DNA from 4 places in the Paenibacillus sp. FSL R5-0486 genome. Region 3 is predicted to be linked to each of the others. Evidence: predicted binding sites of a transcription regulator. Region 3 holds the regulator's gene; each other region holds the start of a gene.

Region 1 (6,273 bases), 340 kb from region 3:
CGCTCCATAATGACTATACTAGGATTGTTACTGGTGATGCAGGCAAGACCTAGAGTTCCATCGTGTATAGAGCATATCTATATTCGATAGAACTCTAGGTCTTTTTTTGTAGAATAATACATTGAAGGGGGAACAAAAATGAAACATGAACAAACGGCTACCGACATTCTAAAACTTGTTGGTGGTGAAAAAAACATTGAAAGTGTTACACACTGTGCTACCAGGCTGCGCTTTAACTTAAAAGACGAGTCGATTGCAAACAACGAAGCACTGAAAAACTTACAAGGAGTTGTGGGCGTTGCCAGTAGTGGAGGTCAGTATCAGGTCATTATCGGTAATGAGGTCAACAACGTCTATAAAGCCCTTGCGCAACTAGGGAACTTTACAAGCAAGAATGATGCTCCAACTGTGAAAAAAGGAAAAGTCTCCACTGTTCTGGACACGATTTCCGGAATCTTTACACCCATCCTACCGGCGATGATCGGTTGTGCCATGATTAAGGCAGTTCTTCTTATTTTGAAAACCTTTGATCTCGTTGACCTTGACGGTCAATTTAATACGATTATGACTTTCGTCGGGGATGCGGCTTATTACTTCTTGCCAATGCTACTCGCCTGGAGTGCTGCTGTTAAACTTAAAGCTAATGTGGGCTTTGCTTTAACCATTGCGGGTATCTTGTTACATCCTAGCTTTTCGGCGTTAATGTCTGCAGGTGAGCCTGTTACGTTCTTTGGTCTGCCTGTCACACAAGCGACGTATTCTTCTTCCGTTATTCCAATTATTCTAGCCGTATGGATCCTGTCATATGTGGAACGATTTGCTGAAAAGTATTCTCCTTCCGTGATCAAATCCATTTTGAAACCTTTAGTTGTAATCCTTGTTATGGCGCCTCTAACATTAATTATTCTAGGACCATTGGGTGCAATTGCCGGTAACTATCTTGCTTCTGCTGTATCCTATGTCAATACACACGCAGGATGGTTAGTGTCTGGTATTATCGGCGGGGCATTCCCATTCCTGATTCTGACTGGGATGCACTATAGTTTGGGACCTGTTGTCCTCACTGCTTATGCACAAACAAAAACAGATGGCATTGTTGGCCCAGGTATGCTCGTACACAATATTGCTCAAGGTGCAGCTGCGCTCGCGGTCGCATTAAGAACCAAAAATAAAGCGTTTAAACAAGTTGCTTACTCTACCAGCGTAACTGCGCTGTTAGGAATTAGCGAACCTGCATTGTTTGGTGTAAATCTACGGTTGAAAAAACCACTGATCGCTGTTGTCATTGGTGGTATTGTAGGCGGAATATACGTTGGCTTGTTCGGAGTAGCCCGATCTGCTCTAGGCATTGCCGGCTTGGCTACGTTACCAGCATTTATCACAGATAATCCATGGAACCTAATCCATGCAGCAATTGGTCTGGTCATTGGCTTTGTTGTTACCTTCTTGATGACGCTTATTTTAGGATTTGAAGATGTGCCTGAGGATGGAGAGGATCAACAAACACCAGCCAATTCATCTTCAACAAACCGTGTGCCTGTTGTTAGTGTTTCTGAACATGTGCTCATAGCACCAATGACTGGTCGAGTTCTAGAGTTATCAACAATAAAGGACGAAGCCTTTGCAACTGGAGCTATGGGAAAAGGGATCGCCATTGAACCTACAATTGGAAAGCTTGTTTCACCAGCCGATGGTGTCATATCCGCGGTATTCCCTACCTTCCACGCAATCGGTATTAGCTCGAATAATGGCGCTGAACTCCTCGTTCATATCGGCATGAACACGGTGAAGCTGAAAGGTGAACATTTCAAGGTGCATGTACAAGAAGGTGATGAAGTAAAAGCTGGGGATTTACTTATTGAATTCGATACAGATGCAATAGCCGCCAAAGGTTATGATCTGACTACACCTATTATTGTTACGAATTCAGATGACTTTACAGATGTAATTGGTATAGACAAACCATCGATTACGATCGGGGAAAAACTAATTAAGATCATATAAGGAGGAATTTCCAATGAAGAACACAACCGTATTCCCAGACTCTTTTATGTGGGGCGGCGCAACAGCGGCGAATCAATACGAGGGTGCCTGGAACATTGATGGTAAAAAGGCAAGTACAGCAGATATGATGACGGGTGGAACGCATACTACTCCAAGACGGATCACCAAACACATTGAGGAGGGCGTAAACTATCCTTCCCATGAGGCAGTAGACTTTTACCATCATTACAAAGAAGATATCCGTCTGTTTGCAGAGATGGGATTTCGATGCTTCAGAATGTCCATTGCTTGGTCCAGAATATTCCCCAACGGGGACGATGTAACGCCAAATGAAGCAGGACTTCAATTTTACGACAAGGTGTTCAGTGAACTGAAAAAGTATAATATTGAACCTATCGTTACGATCTCACATTACGAAGCTCCGTTTGCGCTAACAGAGAAATTCAATGCCTGGGCTTCCAGAGAGATGATCGACTGCTACGTACGGTATTGTGAGACCATTTTCACCCGTTACAAGGATGTCGTGAAGTACTGGATTACATTTAATGAGATCAATAGTTTAATTGTTCCAGCAGGTGCATATATAGCAGGGGCATTATTAGTTGATGATAGTGGTGTATTTAACAATACGGTTGTGGATAGTACGCAATTAAGATTCCAGGCTTTACATCATCAATTTATAGCAAGTGCAAAAGCAGTCAAGCTTGCTCATGAAATTAATCCGGCGTTCCAAATCGGTTGTATGATTAATTATAGTCATGGTTACGGAAGTACATGTAAACCGGAAGATATGTTGAAGGCTCTGAGAATGGATCAGATTAACAATATGCTGAGCAGCGACGTGCAAGTTAGAGGGGAATACCCTGACTTTGCCAAGAGATATTTTAATGAGAACAATATTCAGATTGAGATGGCAGAAGAAGACGTAGAAGTGCTAAAACAAGGCTGTGTTGATTTCTATAGCTTCAGCTACTACAAGTCTCATGTAGTGGGTACCCGCCCAGAAGGTGATGAGACCCAGGGGAATGTCTTTGGTGGATTCAAAAATCCTTATTTGAAGGCAAATGATTGGGGATGGCAAATCGATCCAGTTGGACTTCGTTACGTACTCAATCATGTGTACGATCGGTATAGAATCCCTGTAATGATCGTTGAAAATGGTCTGGGAGCGGTTGATATCATCGAAGAGGATGGCTCTATCCATGATACGTATAGAATCAATTTCCTGCGAGATCATATCGAACAAATGAGAGAAGCTATCCTCGATGGCGTTAATCTTATCGGCTACACGGCTTGGGGTTGCATCGACATCGTTAGTGCCTCAACTGGCGAAATGGAGAAACGCTACGGATTCATTTATGTAGATAAGAATAACGAGGGCGGAGGTACCCTGAAAAGAAGTAAAAAGGACAGTTTCCACTGGTATAAAAAGGTGATTGAATCCAACGGGGAAAGATTGGATTTGGAAATATAATTTGCACTCGAACGAAAGATGATCCAATCTTTAAATTCCATCAAATAGACCAAGTACTTATCACTTTGTGAGACAAGTACTTGGTTTTTTGTGCATCAATAATAAAACTAAGAATTAATTATTGGGATGGCTAAAGTGGCTGACAATATCCAGTCTACAGTTCATTATGGTGTCCTAGGGTTTTCAAAATCTAAATATAAATATTTACCTCTTGCATAAAGAACATGTGTTCGGTCTATAATGTATACAAACATACGTTCTTAAAAGTACAGGAGTGATTTCAGTGTTGACTAAGCAACGAACCATTATGCTCATTGATATGCAGAGCTTTTATGCTTCAGTCGAAAAGGCAAAAATGCCTCAATACAAAAATAGACCATTAGCTGTTGCGGGAGACCCCGCAAGACGCTCTGGAATTATCCTTGCCGCTTGTCCACTAGCCAAAGCGAAGGGTGTGTCTACCGCGGAACCACTCTGGCAGTCTCTTCAGAAGTGCCCTGAACTGATCATTGTGAGACCACACATGCAAGAATATATCGAAGTATCCACTCAAATCATGTCCATTATTGAAGAGTTCACCGATCTGGTCGAACCGTACAGTATAGACGAATTATTCGCTGATTTTACAGGGTCTATGCATCTATTCGGTAATGATCCAGTTGATTTGGCCAAGCAAATTCAAGACAAAATCTATAATGAAACAGGCGTTTACGCGAGTGCTGGCATTGGTGAAAACAAAATCATCAGTAAATTATGCTGCGATATGATCGCTAAAAAAGCAGAGGGGGGTATTTTCCACTTAAAAAAAGAGGAGTTACACCTCCATATTGGAGATAAGCCCATCCGCGATATGTGGGGGATCGGCTCAAGAATGGAAAAACATCTGTGGAAGATGGGCATCCGAACCATTAGAGACCTGGCTAATACGCCTCTTTCCAAACTAAGAAGTAAGTGGGGGGTTAATGGAGAAGTCATCTGGCGAGTCGCAAATGGAATTGACAATTCACCGGTAACCGTCAACACGCACAGTACACAAAAGGATATCGGAAACGGAATGACCCTGCCTAGAGATTTCACAGAGGCTTGGGAGATCGAAGTGGTTATTCTCGATATCTGCACAGAAGTATGCAGAAGAGCCCGCAAAAAGGGACTGATGAGTAGTGTAGTATCCGTAAGTGTATCTGGAGCGGATTTTGACCACCCCACTGGTTTTCACAGGCAGGTTAAACTGTCTGATCCTACAAACATAACCGTTGATGTATGCAAGATAGCCAAACGCATATTTCATCAACACTGGGATGGGCAACCTGTGCGCCGTGTAGGCGTATCCCTGTCTCAATTATCCAAAGCGGATACATATCAACTATCTTTTTTTGATGATCAAGAGCAGAAACGGGCCATTGATCAGGTGATGGACGACATTAAGGATCGATTTGGCGACATTGCCATTCTACGAGCGAGCTCCATTACGGCTGCGGGTCAAGCGATCGATCGAGCATCTAAAATTGGGGGGCATTATAAATGAGCAAAAAACTGGAGGCCAATGGATTATGGGAATCGAGCCGCATGATGCTTCCTCAACATAAAGAACGAATTATACAGCATCGTACTCAAGTTCATTATCTAACGAAACCGCTGATCCATGAAGATGAGTGGGAGATTATTACACAAAATATAGATATGTCGCTCAATTATACATTGCAAGCCACCTTTGAAATATTTACTGAGTCAGGCAATCGGGATATACACGGGATCGTCACTTCAGTCAGTACCTTTGGAAAGAAAATCAAAATTGAAATGGAGAATGGATTTGAATGGGTCGATTTTGATCAATTGGTCGCTGTAAAACTTGAAGAAGGAGGCGTGTAAAGTGCGACAGACTTTCGAGGAACTTTCACTCGTGAAGAGGGTGGTAGAGCTCCCTTATCTTTTAGGTGCTCTGGAGGTAGATAAACATAAAATATACGCTTCAAACTTCAAAATGAAATCTGTGTATGTTGACTACCTGGACGGTACCCAAAAGAAAATTGCTTTAGAAATGTACAAATCAAAACAAAGGCTAAAGGAACATCATATTAAAATCATAGATGAAGTGAGATCTGAGCTGAGTTTAACGGTAGATTATTCGGTGAGAGGTTACATTCATAAAATGACATTATTATGGAGCAAAGTGAAAGTGGATGTAACCTTAATGCTTACCGAACATATGAACGTTGATATTACTGATTTGCTCAAATGAACATAGAAAATAAGAGTCTAACTTATGGGTGCGGCAACAAATACGAGCAGATCTTTCGGTAAACCGGGAATCACAAAAAAGATAAATAAAGAGGCAGAGTAAACTATGTTTGGATGTCAAAGATAAAAAACTTCATTATTATAAATCTGCCCCTGTATTCAGTAAGGACATTCAAAAGAAAAGCCACGAAGGAGGAGGAATAGCAGCAGGTTTAAGACAGTCGAGAAATCAGTAGGATGCCCAATTTCCCGGTTCGCTTGTGGGACGTAATTTTCAAGTCGTCATTTCAAGTAGCATGAGAAATTTTAAGATAAAACGCAAGAGGAGAAGTGGGCATAAAAGTAATTGAGGGGATGGTAGCGTCATGCCAATTGAAATCAAAGACATTGTGTCTAAGAAAATATTAAGTGAAGTAAAAGGTTATCTAGATATTGGTTTTACTCATTCACTAAATCCCTATACGGGTTGTGCATTTGCTTGCGAATACTGTTACGTCAGAGAAATGCCTATTCAAAAGTTTAAGGATATTCCTTGGGGATCGTGGGTGGATGTTAAG
Region 2 (6,273 bases), 890 kb from region 3:
GTTGATGGGGGAGAGCACGATGAACAAAAAAGAAATTTCAGCAGGCGGAGTTGTTTATAGAACAGGGGAAGACGGACGTCTTCAAATTCAGCTTATCGTAGATCGTTATGGTAAAACAACTCTCGCCAAGGGCAAAATGGAAGATGGAGAAACAATTGAACAGACGGCACTGCGCGAGATTTTGGAAGAGACAGGTATGGTGGGCCGCATTGTAGAGCCGGTTGATATCATTGCTTACACGTACCAACATGCAGACTTTGGCCCGGTGGACAAGGAAGTTCATTATTATCTCGTTGAAGCCGAGAGGGGTGATTTACAGCCTCAGATTGAAGAAATCAAGGGTGTGGATTGGTATGCTCCGGAAGAAGCATGGTCCTTACAGCAGCAGAGCGGATATGATAATAACGATGATATCTTGCGTGTAGCCCTGAACAAGTTAGGCATTAACGTATAACGCACTATTGTTCGAGTCAGTTAGCCGCGAGCTCTGTGGGTCTCGATAGGCAGATCATCAAGCCACGGGTGACTTCGCCGCGGGGGCGTGGATCGGTGGTTTTTTGTGCCAGATTGGCAAGTAACAAAATGGCAAAGCAAGCAGTGAACTGGTGATGTTAAAAAGGGTCTGGGCATGCGCAATCTGTGCCCCGTTGTCCGCTGACAGCCAGGCCGAAGCTGCATGCAGCTGGCCGATCAGCGGCATAAACAGCAGCGCTCCCGCAATGTTTAATACAACATGGGAGGCTGCGACAAATTTGCCTGCGGATGCTCCACCCGCGGCAGCAATCACAGCGGTGATGCAGGTCCCCACATTGGACCCGATCACAATGGCGATGCCGATCTCCACAGGCAATACCCCTGTGGCTGCCAGCGTAATCGCCATGCTAATGACAGCTGCGCTGCTGTGAATGAGAGCTGTCAGACAGGCACCTGCCAGGAAGCCCCACCACAAGCTGTCGGCCGAGCGGTCGAGAAACCATTGAAATACGCCCATGCTCCGCAAGGGTAAGGCAATGGATTGCATCACCTGAATGCCTGTCATAACAAGTGCAAATCCGGCAGCTGCGAGGAAACTGTACTGGATGTTAAACAGAGTCTGACGCGTGCGTTTAGGAGCGGCCAGATTGCGTTCACCAAGAACAACAAACATGGCCCAGCCCGTTAGCGACAGGACGAGTAGCGGTAGGGAAGCACGTCCGATCTGCAGTCCCACCAGCTCCGTCGTCAGGCATGTCCCGATGTTGGTGCCGAGGATGATGCCAAGTGTTCGTCCATAGGTAATTAATCTGGCATTAGCCAGTCCAATGGTGAGTACGGTGACCGCAGTACTGCTCTGTAACAGGGCCGTTGCACCTGCACTGAAGGCCATGCCTTTCCATGGAGCAGAGGTGGCACGATTGAGCCAATCTGCCAACATGGGCCCTGCCATGCGCTGCAAGGCCGTTTCCATCAGCTTCATGCCACCAAAAAAGATAATAAGCCCATAGAGTAGGGGCAATATAACATCTCTAAACATAGAAATATCATTCCTTCCGTCCGGTTCCTTAACTCATCCTATGAGTAAGAAAAGACAACCATGACAAGCCTAAAGGAATTCAGAGGGAAGCGACCTAAATTACCCCACCCCAATTCGAAATATACGGTGATTCGTGCAAACGTAGTGGAGGGGACGAAATCGAATCTAAAGAAGCGAAGCGTGCGCCTTTGTCTCCGGATTTTCCCTTTAAAAAAGGGAATCAATAAAATCTGGAGACAACAGCGATCGGAAGATCGATTCGTAACCGGAACGTCACTTAACTGTTGCACCCCAATTCGAAAGATACGGTGATTCATGCAAACGTAGTGGAGGGGACGAAATCGAATCTGAAGAAGCGAAGCGTGCGCCTTTGTCTCCGGATTTCCCCTTTAAAAAAAGGAATCAAAAAAATCTGGAGACAACAGCGATCGGAAGATCGATTCGTAACCGAAACGCCACCTACGCGCCGCACCAAACCTATCTTTTGAACTATTAAATTAAAGGAAGTGGATCTACCTTGCCATCAGTTACACTCGAACGCAGTCGCAAAAAGCGGCTTGAACATGCACATCCATGGATATTTAACAATGAAATTGCCTCTGTTGACGGAAACCCGGAACCGGGTGATCTGGTCAATGTATTGAATCATCAAGGTCGCTATCTGGCGACAGGATATTACAATCCCGCATCTCAAATCACTGTAAGAGTTGTAGCGTATCAACCTCTGGAGTCCGAACAGATGGACACCGCGTTTTTTGCAGCTCGTTTCCGCGATTGTTTGCGTCATCGGGAACGTTTTATACAGGATGGCGAGGCATACCGGCTCGTTTACGGCGAAGCTGATTTTCTACCAGGATTGATCGTTGACCGTTTCGGTAGCATCCTCGTTGTACAGTTGCTTACACTTGGCATGGATCGTTGCCGTGAAGCCATCGTACAGGCACTCATTGAAGTAATGCAGCCGGAAGGCATATATGAGCGCAGTGATGTCTCGATTCGTGAACTGGAAGGTTTGGAGCAGACCAAAGGTCCGCTGCATGGAGAGTGCCCACGGCATGTCACGGTTACAGAGAATGGACTACTCATTAAAGTGGATATCGTGGAAGGGCAGAAGACAGGTTACTTCTTCGACCAACGTGAGAATCGTGCAGCCATCGAACCGCTCATGAAGGGTTGGGGCTACAAGAGTGGAATCACACTTCAAACGACTGAGCAGGATGGCACAGAGCAGCTCTTGCCTGTGAATAAAAGCGGTAAGGTAGTTACATTCCCATATTGGGATGGTGCCACTGTTCTGGAGTGTTTCTCACACACGGGTAGCTTTACGTTGAATGCTTGCAAGTATGGAGCCAAAAAAGTGACTTGTCTTGATATTTCGGAGCATGCCATTGAGAGTGCACGAACAAATGTGGAGCTGAACGGTTTCACTGACCGGGTTGAGTTCGTAGTTGCTGATGCATTCCAGTACTTGCGTGAACAAGTGAAAGGGCTGGATGAACGTACCGCACGTGCACGTGCAGGCGAACAGAAAGTGGATACATCCAAAGCGCTTGCAGCTGGCGGTAAAACATTTGATGTGGTCATCCTTGATCCTCCTGCATTTGCCAAAACGAAATCAGCAGTTAAAGGTGCATGTCGCGGTTATAAAGATATCAATTTGCAAGGAATGAAACTGGTCAATGAGGGTGGATATTTGGTAACAGCCAGCTGTTCGTATCACATGCGTCCAGACCTCTTCCTGGATACGATTGCCGATGCAGCGGAAGATGCAGGCAAAGTGCTTCGTTTGATCGACTGGAAAGCAGCCGGTAAGGATCACCCACAAATTTTGGGCGTGGATGAAGGACATTACCTGAAATTTGCTATTTTCGAAGTGCGCAGTAAAAAGAATTAATCGTATGATTTTCGTTCCAATCAAGTATAGATCAAGTCAAAAGTCCACAGTGTGATAGCTGCGGGCTTTTTGCTGTTTTGCTGTGTTAACGGAGATGATCTCCGGTTTTACCGGATAGTGGCAAACGTATGTTCCGAACCAAGTCAGATATGTTATACTGGGAATTAAAATCTTGTACGTGTGGTTTGGAGGATTAGACATGTCCGTTCGTTTTGTTATTGGCCGGGCAGGCAGCGGAAAAAGCTTGCTGATTACCCGGGAAATTACATCCCTGCTTCAAAAGGAGCCGCAAGGCACACCTTTGATTTTACTCGTTCCCGAACAGAGTTCTTTTCGAACAGAGCAGGTATTGGTGTCTTCTGGAGCAATTAAAGGTACCATGCGTGCAGAAGTGCTCGGCTTTCGCCGTCTAGCCTATCGTGTAATGCAAGAAGCAGGTGGTTCTGCTCGTATTCCGATCGGAGCCGAAGGCAAAAAGATGCTGCTCTACAAGGTCATCCAGCGCCGTAAGGAAGAATTAAAGCTGTTTGGTGCATCCGGCAGCCAGCTGGGTTTTATAGGCGAATTAAATGACTTATATAGTGAATTTAAACGTTATGAAGTTGATCCATCATTGCTGGAAGACGGGCTGTCTGGAGGGAATACCTCATCCACTTCGCCAATTCTGGAGGACAAGTTGCATGACTTGAATCTGATATATCGTGACTATGAACAGGAACTGACCAATTTATATATTGATGATGAAGACACGTTGACCGAGCTGACAGATCGTTTGTCGGAAAGTGCATTGCTGCAGGATGCCCAGATCTGGATTGATGGTTTTCAGGGATTCACACCACAGGAGATGAGTGTGATTGGTCGGCTGATGTTGCAGTCCTCTTCCGTGACGATTGCACTGACATTGGATCGTCCTTATGATCACGGCGCACTGCCTGGAGAACTGGAACTATTTTATCCCACGGCAAGTGCCTATGCGCGCCTGAAAGGAATGGCTGACGAACTGGGTGTAACGAGCGATATAACCGTTCTAGATTCGGAGATTCCACCGAGATACAAGGATCGCCCGGGACTTGCTCATCTGGAGGCTGGTTTCGACCGCCGAATTCGTTGGAAAAGTGAAGGCCTTGATTCCGGAATCCGACTGGTTGCAGCGGAGAACCGACGAGCTGAGATGGAGGGAGCACTGCGTGAGATGCGGCGCCTGGCACAAAATGAAGGTGCGCGTTATCGGGATATGGCGGTACTTGTTCGTCAGTTGGATACCTACGCTGATATAGCTGAACCTCTATTCAGGGATTATGACGTACCCGTCTTTCTGGACCGCAGAAGAAATGAACTTCATCATCCATTATCCGAGTTTATCCGTTCTGCACTCGACATTGTTCGTCGACATTGGCGTTACGAGGATGTATTTCGCTGTGTCAAAACGGATCTGCTACTTCCGCGTGATGGTTCCATCACTCGTGAAGATATGGACCAGCTTGAGAATTATGTACTGGCTTGTGGTATTCACGGGTATCGCTGGACTGACGGCAAACCGTGGAAGTATGTACCTAGCTTATCACTGGAAGATAACGGTCAGGATGGCCGTAGTCGAGGACGGGACCAGATGCTTTCTTTAATGGAGAGCTGTCGAACGGTCATTACAGATTCCTTGGGTGCTTTTGAGAAACGAATGAAAAAGGCAAAGACAGCCAAAGCCCAGTGCGAGGCACTATACAGACTGCTGGAAGATGCTGAGATCGCATGGAAGCTGGAGAACATGTCTGCTGAAGCTAAGGCACAAGGTGACCCCGAACGGTCGAGAGAACATCGGCAGATGTGGGGAGCTGTGCTAGATTTATTGGATCAGATGGTCGATATGATGGGGAATGAACGGCTGGATATCACGCTGTTTGCCGGGATGATTGAGACCGGATTGACGGAACTGAAGCTGGGTCTGGTACCACCAGCACTTGATCAGGTTTTGATGGGTTCTATGGACCGTACACGCCTTCAGGACATCAAATACGTATTTATCCTTGGCGCCGTTGATGGTGAATTACCCGCCGTACCTCAGGATGATGGCGTATTAACGGAACTGGAGAGAGCGTTACTGACGGAAAGAGGCATGGCGCTTGGACCAGGTGCAACAAGGCAGATGCTGGATGAACGTTTTCTGATCTATACGGCACTTACAGCGGCAAGCAGCCAGTTGTGGCTGAGTTACCCGGTTGCTGATGATGAGGGGAAAGCACTGCTTCCTTCCGAGATTGTCCGCCATGTACGGAAGATGTTTGGTCTACAAGAACAGCCATTGCTCGCTCAACCACCGGTTGCGAACTCGGAAGAAGCGCATTGGTCCTATGTCACCCATCCGGGTCAGAGTCTGTCAACGCTTATTGGACAATTGCGCAAATGGCGCCGCGGAGAAGACATCCCTGAAATGTGGTGGGCGGTCTACAATTGGCATGTATCTCGAGAGACAAGCAGACCTCAGCTGGAACGGTTGATGGGATCAATCTTTTATCGTAATCGGGCATTACCACTACGTACAGCTACCAGTCGCAGACTGTATGGTACAGAGGTGAGGACTAGTGTCTCGCGAATGGAGCGGTTCGTCGCTTGTCCGTTCTCCCATTTTGCTTCGCATGGGCTGCGTCTCAAAGAACGGCAATTGTACCGCCTTCAGGCTCCTGATATCGGACAGCTGTTTCATGCTGCACTAAGCCAGTTGGCTATGCGATTGCGCGAAGAAAATCGTAGTTGGGGCAGTTTGACTCCAGACCAATGTCGTCAGGAAGCCGAGCAAACTGTGGAGCAGATTGCACCACAGCTGCAAGGGGAGATTTTGCTAAGCACCAAGCGATACGGTTATATTTTCCGC
Region 3 (6,273 bases):
TTGAATGGAGGACTAAAATGATACAAACAATGAAAATTGCTAAAACATTTTAGCCGGAGTCATGCTTTCTACATCTATCTCAATTCCAGCATTCGCTCAAGATCAGGCAAATTCTTTACCAGCACTTCAAGTGGAAAATAGCCTTTTAGAACTAGACGAAAGTACAACCGATAATTCCATCACTTTTAAAGACGGTTCTACATTAATTCAATATGACAGCTATTATATTGCAACAGATTTAAATAGTAAAGATGAGTTAAAAATTACAAAAGTTGATGAGACTAAAGTAAAGTATGAAAATCTCCAAACCGGCGAAGTGAATTATGCTACAAACGAAATAAAACCTATTCACGAAGATCTCAGTTTCTCGCCACAAGCATTAGCAGACGGTTATGTATATAAAGGCAAAGTAGAAAATTCCACAGAGATAATATATGCAACTGCTTCTGCAATAGCAGGTATACTTGCTTCCTTTATAGGAGGACCTGTAGGTGGTAGAATAGCGGTCATACTTGTAAGCATCGGTGGTTATTATCTTTCTAAGGATGCACCCAGAGCCTATTGGGTAACAAAAACATATACTAGAGATGTTAAGCATAGTGATTTTAATGCGACTTTATTCATCAGGAAAGACCATCATTATTACAAATATCATGATTATACCGGTTTTATTGATACCGCTTCGACAATCCAGACTTGCCAACCTTTTGGTTGTGGTCCAGTGAACGAATATTAAATCTATTTATGTCGGATAGAAAATATCCCATTAAAGTCGCTATTATAGCGGCTTTTTTTTGTTTTATTCGTACAAGTTCATTTTTCGATTACCGATTAGATAAATATTTAACTACTTAGCAGAAACTAAATAAATTGATAGAGTGGTCTTACGAAAAAGCAAAGCTTAACCGATAAAGCAATTGATGCTTTAATCCGTTGGCAAAATATTAAAGGAGTAACAAGCAGGTTTCTAACTGGCGTAGGTGTTGTTGTCACTCTTCCAGTAGCTAAACCAGCTGATTAATGTACGTGCAAATACGAGTGATAGCTGCCATTGCTCACATGCGTGGTTATAATCCAAAAGATGATGAAGTTAAAACGTTGGTGTTTTCGTGTCTTACCAGACAAGCTGCTACAGATATTTTAAGGCTGGTATAAAACCGGGCAGTATACCTGTAAAGAATGCGATTAAAAAGATTCCAAACGTAGCAATTAAGACTATAAATCATGTTTCGTGAAAAAGGTATTATGTTTTCTTTCCAAATAAGTGTAGCCCAGCTGAATTAGACTTAAAAATAGTTTTAAGATAACGGACAGGATAGTGAAATTATTACGCGAATTATCCTAGGGAGTTGCATAAAGAAGGAAAAACGTATCTAGAAAAATAAAAAAACTTCTTAGTGAGACTGGTGGAAAGTGTGCAAACCCGGGATGTTTAAGAATAGAGCCTGTTGATTACCATCAAATCAAGGTATGGGCAATTCATAAAAAACACGAAACTAGGCACATGATTGCGTGGAAAACTTAAAATAACTGATGATGAGTTATATAGATGGAAGCAGATAAAAGGGTCACCAAAGAAGCCTATGTTTGTCTGTAAGCATGGCTTACTTTTAACATGATGCATTCGTTCACCAATAGATAATCGTAAAGCTCTCTTTTCATTAATGAAAGGGGAGTTTTTTATATGTGGTAACTAAACATTTCTATTTTGAAGAAATGTATCAATTCATGTTAGTAACAGCGCAAAAACCATTGTCATTTATCTAGTAACCCATTAAAGAGAAACTGAAATTAGAATTCTTTCTTACAGTGCATCCAACTGTCGGAAGCAAAAAATCTAAATTAAGCTTCCTTAGAAATTCTAATAGCCATTACATAGTAGCAAGTACTAGCTTTCACTCTATAAAAAATCCAACCAACGTTCAAATACATACAAATGGATGTTTCATTTGTATGTTGAAAGTTTCATATAGAAGAGGTATACTTTAATTAAATTTTGAACAATTTAATTTTAAATAATTAATTGGAGATGTTAATATGGATCAGGCAAAACAACTTGTGATAGAACAACGTACATTTTTTTATACAGGACAAACTAAAAATATCGAGTATCGGATTAATGCACTTCAACAGCTTAGAAAGGGAATTGAAAAGTATCAGCAACGGATTCAAGATGCACTTCGGGCAGATTTGAACAAATCAGAGGCGGAAGCTTACGGTTCCGAGATTCGCATTGTTCTGGGTGAACTGGATTTTGCATTAGAACATCTGCAGGAATGGGCTGCACCAAAACAAGTCCCAACCAATTCGGTTATGCCGGATGGGGTGAGCACCATTTACCCTGAACCATACGGAGTGGCTCTTATTATTGCACCTTGGAACTATCCTTTCCAACTGGCCTTTGGTCCACTGATTGGAGCAATTGCAGCCGGTAACTGTGTAGTTATCAAGCCTTCTGAATTAACACCAGCGGTATCTCGTCTGACATATGATCTGATTCAGGAAATCTTCCCTCAGGAGTATATCGCCGTTATGGAAGGGGAAGTTGAAGCCAGTACAGCATTGTTGAAAGAGAAGTTTGATTATATTTTCTTCACAGGAAGCACAGGTGTTGGTCGCATTGTTATGAAGGCAGCTGCGGAGCATTTGACTCCTGTAACCCTGGAGCTAGGGGGCAAGAGTCCTGCTATTGTCCATAACGATGCAGAACTGAAGCTGGTGGCCCAGCGTATTGTTCGTGGTAAGTTCCTGAATGCAGGCCAAACTTGCGTTGCTCCGGATTATTTGCTTGTACATGAACAAGTTCATGACGAATTGATCAATCTGATTGGCGCAGAGATCAAAGATAAATTTGGGGACGATGTGTTACAGAACGCTGATTTCCCGCATATTGTTAACTCGCGTAACTTTGATCGGTTGTCGAAATTCCTAACAGATGGCAAAACGCTGATTGGTGGACGTTCTGTACGAGAGCAGTTGCTCATTGAGCCGACTGTACTTGGAGATGTGAACTGGGAATCAGCTGTCATGCAAGATGAGATCTTCGGTCCGATTCTTCCTGTATTTACGTACAGTGACCTGAATCCTATGCTAGATGAGATTGTTCGCCGGCCAAAACCATTGGCGCTATATCTCTTCACACAGGATGAGCAGCTGCAGGATCAGGTTCTGAATCAAGTATCCTTCGGTGGGGGATGTATTAATGACACACTTTCTCATATGACTTCACACTACCTCCCGTTTGGTGGTGTAGGAGAGAGCGGTATGGGCTCATATCACGGACAACAGAGCTTTGATGTGTTCTCGCATCACAAGAGTGTTCTGAGACGCAGTGAATAATTAGCCGCTAAAATAACATAAACAAGAAAAAAGAGGTTGTCCTGTTGATCAGGACAACCTCTTTCGTATTTCATTACATCTAGTTTTGTTACTCAAGTTAAATATTAATGAATATCTCGGAAAAGGCCAATGACTTTACCCAGAATACTAACATGTTTCAAACGTAAAGGTTCGAAGGTCGCATTCTCCGGTTGAAGGCGAATATGATCTTTCTCTTTATAGAACGTTTTCACTGTAGCTTCATCGTCTTCAGTCATTGCAACGACGATATCACCGTTATCAGCAGTTTGCTGTTGACGGACAATAACGTAATCTCCATTAACGATTCCAGCTTCCACCATACTATCTCCCACTACTGAAAGCATAAACACTTTTTGTTCGCCTACATAATGTGTAGGAAGAGGGAAGTAGTCTTCAATGTTCTCGGTTGCAGTGATTGGAACCCCGGCTGTAACCTTACCAACAACAGGAATACGTGCAACGCTATGAGCAAATTGATGAGAATGCTCAGATTCTTCCTGGCTCAAAAGCTCAATGGCTCTTGGCTTGGTAGGGTCGCGTCGGATCAAACCTTTTTTCTCCAAACGATCCAAATGTCCATGTACTGTTGAGCTGGAAGCCAGTCCAACCGCTTCACCAATTTCCCGTACGGAAGGAGGATACCCCTTCAACCGGACTTCATTTCGTATAAACTCCAGAATAGCCTGCTGCCTGCTGGATATCTTCGACATACCGTATCAACCCCATTTTAGTAACGTTTGGGAAAATTATAACATAGAACCTCCGTTCGTACAAACATAAGTTCTAAATAAAATAGCATTAAATCAGTGTTTTTTAACTTATAGAACAGAAATTGTTCAAAAGTCAGAGCATAATATTGCAAATGCTTTGCAAATGTACTTGAAATAAGATATTGCTCCTTCTAAAAAAGAAGCGAACAATTGTTCTGAAAATCTATTGAACAAAACAAGTGTTCGTGTTATATTGATTTCAACAGATAGGAACAAACGTTTGGAGGCGGGTATTTAATGAGATATTCTACTTATCAAAGCATTTATGAACCAATGAATTCGGAACTGGTGAAGTCTAACATAGGGAAATACAAGAAGGTTTTAGCGCGTTTCAAGATTTCTTCATGGATGTTAAAGGTAGCCATTACCTCTTTGATTATATTTATTGGATGTAGCACTGTTTTAACTGTATTTGCCGGCAATGAGAATGATGTTCTGCCTGGAGGAAAGATAGCTGTTTCACAAGGGGAAACATTATGGAGTATTTCTTTGGAACATAAACCGACGAATATGGATACACGTATTTATATAGAAGCAATTAAGAAAGTGAATCAACTTCATACAACTTCCATCCAAGTGGGACAAGTACTAGCTCTACCGCAATTTGCAGAATAAAATGCACATCAATAAGTGTTAGCGCGTGTCAGCTTGACAAGCAGCCTTTATAATGGCAAAGTTAATATGACTTTGTATTTTTGGAGGGGACAAGCTTGGATATAGATAGTCTGGTAGCACGCATTAACGAATTGGCTCGTAAGCAAAAGTCCACTGGATTGTCGGAGGAAGAACTTGCTGAACGTGCCGAGCTAAGAGAGATTTATTTGAGTAATATTCGCAGCAATTTCAGACAACAACTGGATACCATTGAGATTGTTGATGATGAGAATGACAAAGGCCACCAAGGCAAACTCAAACACTAACGAAACCTAATGATATCATTATGATATTTAGGTTTCTTCCTGTTATTTTGAGTGTGCAATTTATAGGGGGAAATGTTGGTTTGCAATTATGTAAGCCGATACAAAGACACATAAGGGGGATTCTCATGTCGCGTTCGTTCGAGAGAACGGTTAAGAAAAATTCCAAGCAGTTAAATCAGCAACGCAAAAAAAGTGGTCAACCAATCACAGGTACACCAGGTGAAGAAGTCTTTAAGGGACGCAGCTTGTTGTTCCCAATATTTTTGATCGGTCTCGCCTTTTTGTATCTGTTTATGAGCACATTCCTTGTGCAAGCTCCAATGACAACTTGGGACTGGGTGACCATGCTGCTTTACGTATTTTTGGCAGTCATCTTCATGCTTCGCCGTCCATACATCAAGATTAGCAGTAATCGGATTATAACGACGAAGGGTAATCGTGAACGTTCAATTGGGGTTGACGATATCGTCAAATTCAGAATTGAACCAGGTACAGTTGTTATCGAACATAACAGTCGCGGGAAAAGATGGGTGTTTACCAAGTTATTGAACCGTTACGATACAGATGCGATTGCAGAACGTTTGCTGAAATTTGCGAAAGCACACCAGATCACCGTGGAAACCGTCGAAAAGTAATTATTGCATAAAGGGGTAGATGATCGGAATGGCGTTAAAAGCGATTTTGTTCGACCTAGATGATACTTTATTATGGGATGAGCGTAGTGTTCGAGAAGCTTTTCATGAGACTTGTCTAATCGCAGCGCAAGAGACTGGGGTCAAACCAGAAGAACTTGAAGAAGCTGTTCGTAATGAGGCACGTGGGCTGTATGAATCATATGAAACCTTTCCTTTTACCAAAATGATTGGAATCAATCCGTTTGAAGGCCTTTGGGCTAACTTTACTGGTGGGGATCAACCTGAGTTCCGTCAGTTGGAACAGCTTGCTCCAGTTTACCGTAAAGAATCCTGGCGTCGTGGCTTGTTGAAGTTGGGTATAGATCGGGAAGATCTTGCTGAACAACTGGCTGCGCAGTTTGGAGTAGAACGGAGATCTCGACCACATGTATACGAAGAAACGATGGATACCTTGCGTCAGTTACAAGGCAAGTACAAACTGTTGTTGTTAACGAACGGTTGTCCTGCTTTGCAACAAGAGAAGTTGGATGGTGTACCTGAATTGACTCCTTTCTTTGATGAGATTATTATCTCGGGTAACTTCGGAAA
Region 4 (6,273 bases), 1.5 Mb from region 3:
TTTCAAGCGCACGGATGTTACGTCCTTCACGACCGATAATCCGGCCTTTCATTTCTTCATTTGGCAGGGTAACAACAGATACCGTTGTTTCCGCTACGTGGTCAGCCGCACAACGTTGGATGGCGAGTGTAATAATCTCGCGGGACTTTTTGTCCGCTTCTTCCTTCGCTTGTTGTTCAATGTCCTTGATCATTTGAGCCGTCTCATGACGAACTTCCTGTTCTACGTTGGACAGTATGATACTGCGTGCGTCTTCCATGGTGAGGTTGGATATACGTTCCAACTCTGTCACCTGGTTTTTGTAAATCATTTCGATCTGTTGCTGAGTCTCATCAATTCGTTTCTCTTTGTTAGCCACTTGCTCTTCTTTACGTTCGAGTGATTCCAATTTTTTATCCAGCGACTCTTCTTTTTGCAACAATCGTCTTTCTTGTCGTTGAATTTCATTCCGACGTTCACGAGTGTCTTTTTCAGCTTCAGCGCGAATGCGATGGATTTCATCCTTCGCCTCCAGCACCGTTTCTTTCTTCAGTGCTTCTGCCTCTTTCTTCGCGTTCTCCACGATTTGTACGGCAGCTTGTTCCGCACTAGAGATTTTAGCCTCTGCAAGAGATTTGCGAATAAAATATCCTACTCCGAACCCAATGAATAGCGCGGCTGCAACGAGAGCGATCGTGATTGCAATTTCCATACTGTTCACCTCCTCGTTGGTTCCTCCAAGGCATTCCTTGGGTCAATTTGCAGTTTTCAAACCTTACATATGTTTGGGAATAACGAATACTCACGGCGATCCCCCGCCGATTTTCATTTCACATGTACATGTTTCCACGTACTATTCACTGTTTCCAGCGAACCCATAATTAAGAATGGTATAAATCTTAAGAAACCGAAACCGCTTTTTTGGAAGGAAAAAGGGTTGTCCATTTCTTACAGACTCATGTCCATTTTAGTATTTGACGAAAGAAATTGTCAAGAGAATGCAGTATAGAGACTCTAGTCTGCTAATCCCATAACAACGCTTCGTCATCTTCAGGGTCCCCAGCCTCATCTTCTTCAATTAAACAATTCACGACCCGGCGCACCATATCCATTGAAAAACCACGTCTCATTAGGAAGGGAAGCGTTTTATTTTTCTTCTCTTTGACGTCCCCTTTGACCTGATTCCATTTTTTGCGTCCGGCACTCAAGGCAGTCTCAAATTCCGCATCTGTACTGATCCCTTCTAGTGCCTCAACAATGAGATCATTGGCAATGCCCTTTTGACGCAGCTCTTGCCTTATCCACAGTTTTCCCTTCCGCTTGCCCTCCATACGCTGTCTTGTCCATTCCTTCGCAAATAGATCGTCATCCACCAGGTTCTCCCGCTCAAGCCGATCCAGCGCCTCTTCAATCAAAGGTGCAGCAAACTCCTTCTGACGAAGTTTCTGACTTAATTCATGGCGCGTACGTGGCTTATGCTCCAAAAAACGCAGAGACTGTGCATACGTCCGCTGTCGCTCATCAGCTAGAATGATATCTTCCAGATCCTTCTTCATAAACGTATTACCTTGAGTCATCCTGTATTTAATCATCACATCTTCAAGAACCGTAATGGAGTGGATGCCAAAAGTGATTCGATAACGAGCTTGCCTGCTCTTCGTTCGTTCTACACGTGTAATAATAAGTTCTTCGTTGTCCGGAAATTGGGATAGGCCGTCCTGTTCTGCTTCTTCATATAAATCCTCGTCATGTTGATCCATTCTGGTCTCCCCTTTCATAACATTTTCATTCTGACTACGCCAAGCACATCTTCACATAAGACAAAGAACACCAATAATACAAAAGACCGGGAACTCTGCCCGGCCTTTACTCCGCAGTTAGCGTGCTAACAGCCCCTGTCCATTGGGACAGGGGCTGTTAGACAGCACGAGTACTCCCACTACAATCCATTATCCAGATTGATCCAAGCTCAATCAGATAAGTTTACGGAGTCCAGTGGGGAACACCCTCAGGGTCCTCCCTACAAGGGAGGTTTTGAGAGATTACTCGTTGATTTCAAACAATTCTTGTTCTTCTGCTGCTTCTTTTTGTTGCTCTTCACTCGTTGGCGCAGGAACTGCAGTAACCAAGTTACTGGCTACACGAATTTTTTGTTCAATGATGTCAGCAATATCTTTATGCTCTTTCATGAACTGCTTTGCGTTCTCACGACCTTGTCCTAAACGCTCGCCTTCGTAGGAGTACCAAGCACCACTTTTATTAACGATGTCCAGCTCTGTACCAATGTCAATGATACTGCCTTCTCTCGAAATACCCTCGCCATACATGATATCCACTTCCGCTTGTTTAAACGGAGGTGCCACTTTGTTTTTCACAACTTTAATACGAGTACGGTTACCAATCATGTCATTGCCTGATTTGATACTCTCAATACGACGCACATCCAGACGTACTGTGGAATAAAACTTCAGAGCACGACCACCAGGTGTTGTTTCCGGGTTACCAAACATAACGCCGACTTTCTCACGAAGCTGGTTAATGAAGATTGCGATTGTTTTGGATTTGCTGATTGCACCAGACAGTTTACGCAGCGCCTGAGACATCAAACGCGCTTGCAAACCAACGTGTGAATCGCCCATTTCGCCTTCAATCTCTGCTTTTGGAACCAATGCGGCTACAGAGTCAATAACGACGATATCTACTGCACCACTGCGTACAAGAGCTTCTGCAATTTCCAGCCCTTGCTCACCCGTATCTGGCTGAGACAGAAGCAATTCATCAATATTAACACCAAGTTTGCTTGCGTACTGTGGGTCAAGAGCATGCTCGGCATCGATAAATGCAGCTTGTCCACCCGCTCTTTGTACTTCAGCGATAGCATGCAATGCTACGGTTGTTTTACCAGAGGATTCAGGTCCATATATTTCAACAATACGGCCTTTAGGCAAGCCGCCTGTTCCTAATGCAATATCCAAAGCCAAGGAACCACTGGGAATAATTTCCACATTCATATGAGTGGACTCACCCAGTTTCATGATGGATCCTTTACCAAATTGCTTCTCTATTTGACGGAGCGCCATATCAAGCGCGGCACGACGGTCTGACAATAAGCTCACACCCTTTACTGTTTATAAGATAATGATACCTTGTTTTAACACGTTTGCCAAGCTTTTTTTCGAACATACATTCGTTTTTTTTGTAAAGGCCGAGGCGCCTCTTCCTCAAGGAAACTTTCCATTAAACAGAAAAAAGAACCGTAAACAAGGCTGTAAAGCCTAATTCTACGGTTCTTCCGTCTTCCTTAATTATACTTGCTTGGAACTGTAAATGCAATCGAAGCTATTAACTAATCAATCCATCGCCACAAGTTTTTGCCATAAGCGATATAGAATTGCTTTGGCTGAACGAATGCGAACCGTCTCGCGATTACCATTAATACGCAGCTCATGAATTTCCGTCTCTTTTCCACGTTCTGCAAGAGCGATGAAGACAAGTCCGGGTGGCTTGCGTTCCGAATATCCCGGTCCAGCTACACCAGTAACAGCCAAGCCAAAATCAGCATCGCCAATCATGCGGATCTGCTCAGCAAGCACTTTTGCAACCTCAGGACTTACCGCCCCAGGTGCATCTTCACCCTCCAGATAATCATGAGGCACATTCAGCAGCTTTTCTTTAATTTCATTGGAGTAACAAACAATACCACCTTTGAGCATTGATGCACTTCCGGGTACAGAGGTCAGACTCTGCATGACAAGCCCTCCTGTACAGCTCTCAGCAGCGCTGAGCGTCAGCCCCATGTCAGACATCATGGTTACAATCGTGTACTCTATAGGCACATCCTCGTTCGCGTAGAGATGTTCTGTCAAACGTTCCCGAATCTGAACCTCCATCGCATCCAGCTTCAGCTTCGCCTCTCCCTCACTCGCAGCCTTTGTGGAGACACGTACCGTAACTTCGCCTTCGCTCGCGTAAGGAGCAATCGTAGGGTCTGTCTGCGCGTCAATCAGATCCAGAAGTCGATCTTCCAGAGCAGATTCACCAATACCTGCAAATTTGAGCATTCGGGAATAGATCGGCATCTCTTCTGTGAGTACATGCTGGAACAGCCAAGGTTTGACTTCCTGTTCAAACATTGGAATCAACTCTTTAGGTGGTCCAGGCATCACAACATAATATTTGTCATTGTCAGAAATCGCATTTCCTGCCGCAAGGCCCGTTTCATTGGCCAGAGGTGTTCCGCCATCAATAACGATCGCCTGACGTCGGTTATTCTCTGTCATATCCACATTACGATCTCTGAAAAAGCTCTCAATTTTGTCCATTGCCATTCGATCTGTATGCAGTTTCCGGTTAAGAACAGCTGCGAGCGCATCCTTGGTCAGATCATCTTGTGTAGGTCCGATGCCACCGGAAAATAAAATAACGTCTGCACGGCTCTGCGCAATACGAATAGCTTCACTAAGTCGGTTCAGGTTATCCCCAACCACCGTTTGGAAATATACATCGATCCCCATCGCAGCCAATTCACGGGATAGGTATCTGGCATTGGTATTGACGATTTGTCCAAGCAGTAGCTCTGTGCCAACTGCAATGATTTCTGCCTTCATTGAGCATCCTCCTGTACACGTGGTGAGTGATCAAAGGGCAATAGGATAATTTCCTATTGCCCCTGACCCAATGCTTCCTTCATGATTACCCATTTAAGAACAAACCATTATGCTTTTGTTAAATGAAGCAGGTTTTTGTTTTTGATAAAGTAATCGATACCCGACCAGATGGTAATAAGCGCTGCTGCCCATACCGCGATAATATCAACGTGAATACCCGTGTATGAAAACGGGAAATTGTTCAACAGCAACAGCACAATCGCCACAATCTGCACTACAGTCTTCAGCTTGCCCCAAGCGCTGGCGGCAACAACCGAACCATCCAGCAATGCAATTTGACGCAAGCCGGTAACTGCAAATTCACGACTAATAATGACAACTGCAATCCAGGAATCCAGCTTGCCCATCTCCACAAGCGAGATCAAAACTGCAGTAACCAGCAACTTGTCTGCGAGTGGATCGAGCAGTTTCCCCAGATTGGTAACCATGTTATTTTTCCGCGCAAGGTATCCGTCAATTCCATCTGTGCTTGCGGCGATGATAAAAATAACAGCAGCAATCAGTTGATTATACGGAAGCGACAAGCTTCCAAGCTGCAACGGCTCTGGATAAAATGGAAAATCCACGAGCAGGAACACCATCAAAAAAGGGATTAAGCAAATTCGTGCAAGCGTAATCCGGTTGGGTAAATTCACAAGACGCCCTCCCTCATATCCTCCATTACTCCAAACAATCATCATAATCCCGTTATCATCATCCGGAACATGAAATGTACAGTTTCAATGTCAATCCATAATAACATGATCCCACTATGTAGAAACGCAAAAAATAAAGTCAACCGCTCAAAAGCAAAACGCTTTAAACGTTCCGGTGACTTCCAGAAGATGTACTGCTTTTCACAAAGTCAGCAAACGATGAGGACTGGACTTGATGCTTGACTGCCAGCAATGCACACTTAGTATAATATACGCCCAATACCGTGTCAAAAAACACTTTTGCTACAAAAAGGCCTTATTACTTGAAATTTGTATATTGCAAATCCAGAGGCAGGTTAGCACCATTTAGCAACTGCATGACAGCTTGCAAATCATTTTTACTCTTACCAGTTACCCGAAGTTGATCTCCCTGAATCTGACTCTTCACCTTCATCTTGGAATCCCGAATCAGGATATTGATTTTCTTGGCGATGTCCTGATCAATCCCCTGTTTAAAATTCAAACGCTGGCGGACTGTACCAGAAGACGCTGGCTCTACCTTTGCGTAATCAATGTTTTTCAATGGTAGACCACGCTTCGCCATTTTGGATTGAAGCACGTCAATGACAGCCTTGAGTTTGGTTTCATCATCAGATACGATCGTTAACGCATCCTTATCCAGTTTCAGGCTGCTCTTGCTGCCCTTGAAGTCATAACGAGCGCCAATTTCTTTCTCGGTTTGTGTAACGGCATTTGTCAGTTCTTGCAAGTCCATTTTGGACACGATATCAAATGAATTTTCTGAGCTCAAACCAGTCACCCTTTCAGTTAATCGTATGTTCTGTAACATTATAGAGGATACCTTAAGCAAAAGTCTAATTTCAAGCTGTTTTACACAAAGAAAAAAGCATTTTTGGCTTCCACTTCAAGTGGCTGCCAAAAATGCTCGCTGGTCCAGCTTCCAACCTAATAGCGGCTGCGGTTGGGCTGTC

The links. Region 3 encodes LexA, which represses DNA repair genes until DNA is damaged. Its sites were predicted from a motif close to CGAACATATGTTCG; they were not measured.
Region 1: the regulator LexA is predicted to act here: its motif matches at 3,726-3,739, upstream of MKY01_RS16790 (DNA polymerase IV).
Region 2: the regulator LexA is predicted to act here: its motif matches at 3,529-3,542, upstream of addB (helicase-exonuclease AddAB subunit AddB).
Region 4: the regulator LexA is predicted to act here: its motif matches at 3,156-3,169, upstream of recA (recombinase RecA).

What each region holds. Positions count from the first base shown of each region.
Region 1 covers NZ_CP150237.1:3,782,190-3,788,462, forward strand. The annotation lists gene MKY01_RS16780 (beta-glucoside-specific PTS transporter subunit IIABC) at 139-2,004, shown strand; gene MKY01_RS16785 (glycoside hydrolase family 1 protein) at 2,018-3,478, shown strand; gene MKY01_RS16790 (DNA polymerase IV) at 3,765-5,003, shown strand; gene MKY01_RS16795 (YolD-like family protein) at 5,000-5,347, shown strand; gene MKY01_RS16800 (hypothetical protein) at 5,349-5,717, shown strand; gene MKY01_RS16805 (radical SAM protein) at 6,082-6,273, shown strand, end outside.
Region 2 covers NZ_CP150237.1:5,013,044-5,019,316, reverse strand. The annotation lists gene MKY01_RS22235 (NUDIX domain-containing protein) at 20-454, shown strand; gene MKY01_RS22230 (Na/Pi symporter) at 512-1,513, opposite strand; gene MKY01_RS22225 (class I SAM-dependent rRNA methyltransferase) at 2,031-3,407, shown strand; gene addB (helicase-exonuclease AddAB subunit AddB) at 3,607-6,273, shown strand, end outside.
Region 3 covers NZ_CP150237.1:4,126,888-4,133,160, reverse strand. The annotation lists gene MKY01_RS18345 (adenosine deaminase) at 62-736, shown strand; gene MKY01_RS18340 (aldehyde dehydrogenase) at 2,038-3,339, shown strand; gene lexA (transcriptional repressor LexA) at 3,444-4,070, opposite strand; gene MKY01_RS18330 (LysM peptidoglycan-binding domain-containing protein) at 4,368-4,745, shown strand; gene MKY01_RS18325 (DUF896 domain-containing protein) at 4,841-5,050, shown strand; gene MKY01_RS18320 (hypothetical protein) at 5,176-5,685, shown strand; gene MKY01_RS18315 (HAD family hydrolase) at 5,714-6,273, shown strand, end outside.
Region 4 covers NZ_CP150237.1:2,608,569-2,614,841, reverse strand. The annotation lists gene rny (ribonuclease Y) at 1-691, opposite strand, end outside; gene MKY01_RS11800 (regulatory protein RecX) at 1,002-1,739, opposite strand; gene recA (recombinase RecA) at 2,022-3,086, opposite strand; gene MKY01_RS11790 (competence/damage-inducible protein A) at 3,330-4,586, opposite strand; gene pgsA (CDP-diacylglycerol--glycerol-3-phosphate 3-phosphatidyltransferase) at 4,694-5,281, opposite strand; gene MKY01_RS11780 (YajQ family cyclic di-GMP-binding protein) at 5,601-6,092, opposite strand; gene MKY01_RS11775 (hypothetical protein) at 6,248-6,273, opposite strand, start outside.